DNA from 3 places in the Streptomyces sp. BYX5S genome. Region 2 is predicted to be linked to each of the others. Evidence: predicted binding sites of a transcription regulator. Region 2 holds the regulator's gene; each other region holds the start of a gene.

Region 1 (2,262 bases), 6.2 Mb from region 2:
ACGTGCCGATCTGGAACGCCGAGGCCTTCGTCGACCGCATGGACTACCGCGAGTGGGACCGGGACATCCATCCGGGCGACATCCTACTCACGCACTTCCGCGGCCGCGAGGACTGGAAGGGCACGATGCCCGACATGATCCGCAGACTCATGAAGTACCTCCACGCCAAGGGGTACGCGGTGGCGCGCCTGGAGGACTACCTGTGACACACCGCAGGGCCGGGGCGCGGCTCGTCGGCTGCGCCCTGGCCGCCGCGCTGCTCTCCGGCTGCGCCGGGCAGCCCGCCTCCCTCGCCCCGGACGCCCGGCCGGCGGTCGGCGCGGTGACCCGGCCGACGGTCCCGCCGGTCGTCTCCCGCGTCCCCACCCGCGACAAGGTGGTCTTCCTCGCGTACGGGGACGGGGCCGGGCGCGATCCCCGCCTCGTCGACCTGGTCCGCGAGCGGCGGCTGCCCGTCTCTGTGTTCCTCGCGGGCGCGGGCGAGGGCCGCCTGCGCGAACTGCGGGCCGCCGGCGCCCAGGTGCAGAACCGCACCCTCACCCAGCCCTTCCTCCCGGGCCTGGGCTACGTCGAGCAGCACGCCGAGATCTGCGGCCAGCGCGACCGCGTCGAGGGCCGCTTCGGCACTGCGCCCCGGCTGTTCCACCCGCCGTCGGGCGCGTACGACGGGAACACCCTGCGGGCGGCGGGCGCCTGCGGGGTCGACGCGATCGTCCTGTGGCGCGAGCCGGAGGGGGCGCTGCGCCCCGGCGACATCCTCGGGGTCCGGGCGGAGACGGCGCCGCGTCTCCTGCGCCGCGTCGAGGCCGAGGGATACCGGGTGGCGGCCCTGGAGGAGTACCTGTGAGGTGCCCTTCCACCGATTCGCGACGCAGTCGATTAGCAGTCCGCTTGACCGAGTGCTAATCGCGGTCATAGTCTCGGCCCTGGCACTCACCAGTGGAGAGTGCCAGACAGCGACGGGCAGGTCCGGCACCCGCGACGACGGATCCACCTGGTCGCCACCCCAGACTGTTAACCCCGTGAGATCTCCGAAGGGGGAGACCGGATCGTGACGACCTCCAGCTCCAAGGTTGCCATCAAGCCGCTCGAGGACCGCATTGTGGTCCAGCCGCTCGACGCCGAGCAGACCACGGCCTCTGGCCTGGTCATTCCGGACACCGCGAAGGAGAAGCCCCAGGAGGGCGCCGTCCTCGCCGTGGGTCCCGGCCGCTTCGAGAACGGCGAGCGCCTTCCGCTCGACGTCAAGGTCGGCGATGTCGTGCTCTACAGCAAGTACGGCGGCACCGAGGTGAAGTACAACGGCGACGAGTACCTCGTCCTCTCGGCTCGCGACGTGCTCGCGATCGTCGAGAAGTAATTCACCCAAGCTTTCCCGGCTTCACCGAAGCAGAATGCTTTGAACCGCGCCCCTGGCCCCCGCTGAGAATGCCGGGTGCGAGGGGCGCGGTTCGTTTCGAGAGGACTGATTCAGCTCCATGGCGAAGATCCTGAAGTTCGACGAGGACGCCCGTCGCGCCCTCGAGCGCGGCGTCAACAAGCTTGCCGACACGGTCAAGGTGACGATCGGCCCCAAGGGCCGCAACGTCGTCATCGACAAGAAGTTCGGCGCCCCGACCATCACCAACGACGGCGTCACCATCGCCCGTGAGGTCGAGGTCGAGGACCCGTACGAGAACCTCGGCGCGCAGCTCGTGAAGGAGGTGGCGACCAAGACCAACGACATCGCGGGTGACGGTACGACCACCGCCACCGTGCTGGCCCAGGCCCTGGTCAAGGAAGGCCTGCGCAACGTCGCCGCCGGTGCTTCCCCGGCCGCCCTGAAGAAGGGCATCGACGCCGCGGTCAAGGCCGTGTCCGAGGACCTCCTCGCGACCGCCCGCCCGATCGACGAGAAGTCCGACATCGCCGCCGTCGCCGGTCTGTCCGCCCAGGACAACCAGGTCGGCGAGCTCATCGCCGAGGCGATGGACAAGGTCGGCAAGGACGGTGTCATCACCGTTGAGGAGTCCAACACCTTCGGCCTGGAGCTCGACTTCACCGAGGGCATGGCCTTCGACAAGGGCTACCTGTCCCCGTACTTCGTCACCGACCAGGAGCGTATGGAGGCCGTCCTCGACGACCCGTACATCCTGATCCACCAGGGCAAGATCGGCTCGATCCAGGACATGCTCCCGCTCCTGGAGAAGGTCATCCAGGCCGGTGGCTCCAAGCCGCTCCTGATCATCGCCGAGGACGTCGAGGGCGAGGCCCTGTCGACCC
Region 2 (2,262 bases):
GGTCGGGTGCGGCAGTTCGTGGATCTCCACGTACAGGTCACCGGCGGGACCGCCACCGGGCCCGACCTCGCCCTCGCCCGCGAGCTGGATCCGCGTGCCGTTGTCCACACCGGCCGGGATCTTCACCGTCAGCGTGCGACGGGAGCGGATGCGGCCGTCACCGGCGCACTCCGGACACGGGGTGGGGACCACGGTGCCGAAGCCCTGGCACTGCGGGCACGGCCGCGAGGTCATGACCTGGCCGAGGAAGGACCGCGTCACCTGCGAGACCTCACCGCGGCCGCGACACATGTCACAGGTCTGCGCGGAGGTCCCGGGCGCGGCGCCCTCACCGCTGCACGTCGTACAGACGACAGCCGTGTCGACCTGGATGTCCTTCGTGGTGCCGAAGGCCGCCTCGTCGAGCTCGACCTCCAGCCGGATCATGGCGTCCTGGCCGCGCCGCGTACGGGACCGGGGCCCGCGCTGCGACGCCGTGCCGAAGAAGGCGTCCATGATGTCGGAGAAGTTGCCGAACCCGCCGGCGCCGAAGCCACCGGCTCCGCCGCCGCCGGCCTGCGACAGGGGGTCGCCCCCGAGGTCGTAGACCTGCTTCTTCTGCGGGTCGGAGAGCACCTCGTAGGCGGCGTTGATCTCCTTGAAGCGCTCCTGAGTCTTCGGGTCCGGATTCACATCCGGGTGAAGCTCACGCGCAAGCCTTCGGAAGGCCTTCTTGATCTCGTCCTGGGAAGCGTCGCGGCGCACGCCGAGTACGGCGTAGTAGTCCGTGGCCACTTACGACTCCGCCAGGATCTGTCCGACGTAACGTGCCACTGCGCGTACTGCTCCCATCGTTCCCGGGTAATCCATGCGTGTCGGTCCGACGACGCCGAGCTTGGCTACTGCCTCGCCGCCCGAACCGTAGCCGACCGACACGACGGACGTGGAGTTGAGTCCCTCATGGGCGTTCTCGTGACCGATCCGTACGGCCATGCCCGAATCCCCCTGCTCACCAAGCAGCTTGAGGAGCACGACCTGCTCCTCAAGGGCTTCGAGAACGGGCCGGATGGTGAGGGGAAAGTCATGTCCGAAGCGGGTGAGATTGGCGGTGCCGCCGATCATCAGCCGTTCCTCGGACTCCTCGACGAGCGTCTCCAGCAACGTGGAGAGCACCGTCGCGACCGTACCGCGGTCCTCCGTCTCGAAGGCCTCCGGCAGGTCCTGCACCAGCTGCGGTACGTCGGCGAACCGGCGGCCCGCGACGCGGCTGTTCAGCCGGGCCCGCAGATCCGCCAGGGACGTCTCGCCGAACGGCGCCGGGCAGTCGACCATCCGCTGCTCCACCCGGCCGGTGTCCGTGATCAGCACGAGCATCAGGCGGGCGGGCGCGAGCGAGAGCAGTTCGACGTGGCGCACCGTGGAGCGGGTCAGGGACGGGTACTGGACGATCGCGACCTGCCGGGTGAGCTGCGCGAGCAGCCGCACGGTCCGGCCGACGACGTCGTCCAGGTCGACGGCGCCCTCCAGGAAGTTCTGGACGGCGCGCCGCTCCGGAGCGGTCATCGGCTTCACGCTGGTCAGCTTGTCGACGAACAGGCGGTAGCCCTTGTCCGTGGGGATGCGCCCGGCGCTGGTGTGCGGCTGCGCGATGAACCCCTCGTCCTCCAGGGCCGCCATGTCGTTGCGCACGGTCGCCGGCGAGACACCGAGCTTGTGCCGCTCGGTGAGCGCCTTGGAGCCGACCGGCTCCTCGGTGCCGACATAGTCCTGGACGATGGCGCGCAGCACTTCGAGCCTGCGTTCACTGAGCATCGGCGCACACCTCCAGATACTGCCGTCGCGATCGTCGCAATCGTTGCGATCTTCCTGCTTTGGCACTCCCTGTACGCGAGTGCCAGTCGTCCCCGGCTCAGTGTACGGCCGGTGGGTACGGGCCCGGCAAGGGCGCTAGCGTCGAGGTATGGAGCACGCGCCTGACATCGACTGGGCCTCGGCGGGATGGGAGGGGCTCGCGCCGAACGTGGGGCGGGTGCGGCTGCCCGGCCTCGACTGCACCAGCGGCCTCGTGGTCGGTGAGGACGCGGCCCTCTTGATCGACACGGGATCCTCACTGCGTGAAGGCGCCCGGCTGCGCGCCGACACCCGCGCACTCCTCGGAGCACACGGGAGAGTGACGCACATCGCTCTGACCCACCCCCACTTCGACCATGTGCTGGGCACGGCGGCGTTCGCGGGTGTCGAGGTGTACGGGGCGGTGGGCATCGACGTCCTCTTCGCACGCGG
Region 3 (2,262 bases), 6.6 Mb from region 2:
GCCTTGACGGCGACGGACTTGAAGGTGCCACGGATCTTGTTGACGACCAGGGTCGACAGGGCCTCGCCCTCGACGTCCTCGGCGATGATCAGCAGCGGCTTGCCGGACTGCATGACCTTCTCGAGCAGCGGAAGGAGGTCCTTCACGTTGCCGATCTTCGAGTTGACGATCAGGATGTACGGGTCCTCCAGCGAGGCCTCCATACGCTCCATGTCGGTGGCGAAGTACGCCGAGATGTAGCCCTTGTCGAAGCGCATACCCTCGGTGAGCTCAAGCTCCAGACCGAAGGTCTGGGACTCCTCGACGGTGATGACGCCTTCCTTGCCGACCTTGTCCATGGCCTCGGCGATGAGCTCGCCGATCTGGGTGTCGGCGGCGGAGATGGAGGCCGTCGAAGCGATCTGCTCCTTGGTCTCGACCTCCTTGGCCTGCTCAAGAAGGGCGGCGGAGACGGCCTCGGTGGCCTTCTCGATACCGCGCTTGAGGGCCATCGGGTTGGCGCCGGCGGCTACGTTGCGAAGGCCTTCGCGAACGAGCGCCTGGGCCAGGACGGTCGCGGTCGTCGTGCCGTCACCGGCGACGTCGTCCGTCTTCTTCGCGACCTCCTTGACCAGCTCGGCGCCGATCTTCTCGTACGGGTCCTCGAGCTCGATCTCCTTGGCGATGGACACACCATCGTTGGTGATCGTGGGGGCGCCCCACTTCTTCTCGAGGACGACGTTGCGACCCTTGGGGCCCAGGGTCACCTTGACGGCGTCGGCGAGCTGGTTCATGCCGCGCTCGAGGCCGCGCCGTGCCTCCTCGTCGAACGCGATGATCTTGGCCATGTGAAGTGGTCCTCCCGGACGGGGTGGCTAACGCAAACGGACCGTGCTGGTGCCCGCGACGGACGGCCTGCGGACCTTGTGGCTCCTTGCACCACCCGGTCCCCGGACCTCACCGACCCGATCCAAGTTCTGTCACTCTCACTGGGAGAGTGCTAAGCCCAATGATTAGCACTCGACCCCTTCGAGTGCAAGGCCGTACCACGAAGGTGCAGGCAACACCCGTTCAGCACGAAGGGCCCGCCCCCGGCTACCCGGGAGACGAGCCCTCCATGACGTGCGACGTACAAGCTTGCAGTCTGACGCGCGCGTTCAGCCGGCGGCGACGCGGACCATGTCGGCCTGCGGCCCCTTCTGGCCCTGCGAGATCTCGAACTCGACCCGCTGCCCCTCTTCCAGGGTGCGGTAGCCGTCCATCTGAATCGCGCTGTAGTGGACGAAAACATCCGCACCACCGTCGACCGCGATGAAGCCGTACCCCTTCTCCGCGTTGAACCACTTGACGGTGCCCTGAGCCATGCCTAACTCCCCTATTACTGGCCCTTGCGCAGGACCGCACTTCGCGGACCCGGGTCAGACCTCACGCCCCATGGGATATGGGGGTGTGCGCCGGAACGCGTCGACCGCGGCTGAATGTATCTGCACAACTGCCGTCTGCAACAGGTCAATCGGACGAGAATTCTGGGCACGCCAGATCGGGGAAACCGGGCCAACTCACCGGATCCCAGTGCAACTCGGGCCGCGTAAATGCCATAAAAGGCCCGAAAGGGCCGGGTACTTTGGCTGCTTCTTGTCGGGGCGGGGGCGAGAACTCATATGCGCCCGTCATGCACCGCGCGGGGAAACGCAGCAGCTTCCCCAACTGTACCGCGCTCAACCATGCTGAATTGCCCCCTCCGTTTCTCTCGCGGAGGGGGCAATTCAGGTAACTCTGTGTGGAACGGCGAAGATCAGCAGCCGCCGGCGACGGCGGGAATGATCGAAACACCCGCGCCGTCCGGCGTCGCCGTGTCGAGACCCTGCTCGAAACGGACGTCGTCGTCGTTCACGTACACGTTCACGAAACGGCGCAGCTTGCCCTGATCGTCCAGCACGCGGGCGGCGATCCCGGTGTGGTTCTTCTCCAGGTCCGCGATGACGTCGCCCAGGGTGGCCCCCTCGGCGGGCACCTCGGCCTGACCACCGGTGTAGGTGCGGAGAATGGTGGGGATACGGACGGAAACGCTCATGAATTCACCTCGAAGATCAAGCCCCTCCGGCGGGGCGTTTCAGCCCCTCCGGCGTTTGAGGAGCGGGGGTCCGGGGGCGGCGCCCCCGTGGCGTAAGCAACTACTCGGCGAGACCCGCGGCGCGGAACGCGTCCAGGCTCGGCCGGATCGTCGCCGTCGCCTGAGACGATTCGGCAACCGCGTCCAGCGTCTTGAGCCCGTCGCCGGTG

The links. The regulator HrcA, encoded in region 2, represses chaperone genes, less so after heat shock. The targets are predictions, from matches to a motif close to TTNGCACTCNGNNNNNCNGAGTGCNAA.
Region 1: groES (co-chaperone GroES) is a predicted target of HrcA. The motif match lies at 880-906, and genes of this name have one in related genera.
Region 3: groL (chaperonin GroEL) is a predicted target of HrcA. The motif match lies at 957-983, and genes of this name have one in related genera.

What each region holds. Positions count from the first base shown of each region.
Region 1 covers NZ_CM138829.1:7,492,487-7,494,748, reverse strand. The annotation lists gene ACYBSK_RS33685 (polysaccharide deacetylase family protein) at 1-206, shown strand, start outside; gene ACYBSK_RS33680 (polysaccharide deacetylase family protein) at 203-847, shown strand; gene groES (co-chaperone GroES) at 1,052-1,360, shown strand; gene groL (chaperonin GroEL) at 1,479-2,262, shown strand, end outside.
Region 2 covers NZ_CM138829.1:1,272,556-1,274,817, reverse strand. The annotation lists gene dnaJ (molecular chaperone DnaJ) at 1-774, opposite strand, end outside; gene hrcA (heat-inducible transcriptional repressor HrcA) at 775-1,791, opposite strand; gene ACYBSK_RS05680 (MBL fold metallo-hydrolase) at 1,940-2,262, shown strand, end outside.
Region 3 covers NZ_CM138829.1:7,826,514-7,828,775, forward strand. The annotation lists gene groL (chaperonin GroEL) at 1-827, opposite strand, end outside; gene ACYBSK_RS35325 (cold-shock protein) at 1,137-1,343, opposite strand; gene ACYBSK_RS35330 (ubiquitin-like small modifier protein 1) at 1,775-2,053, opposite strand; gene thrC (threonine synthase) at 2,154-2,262, opposite strand, start outside.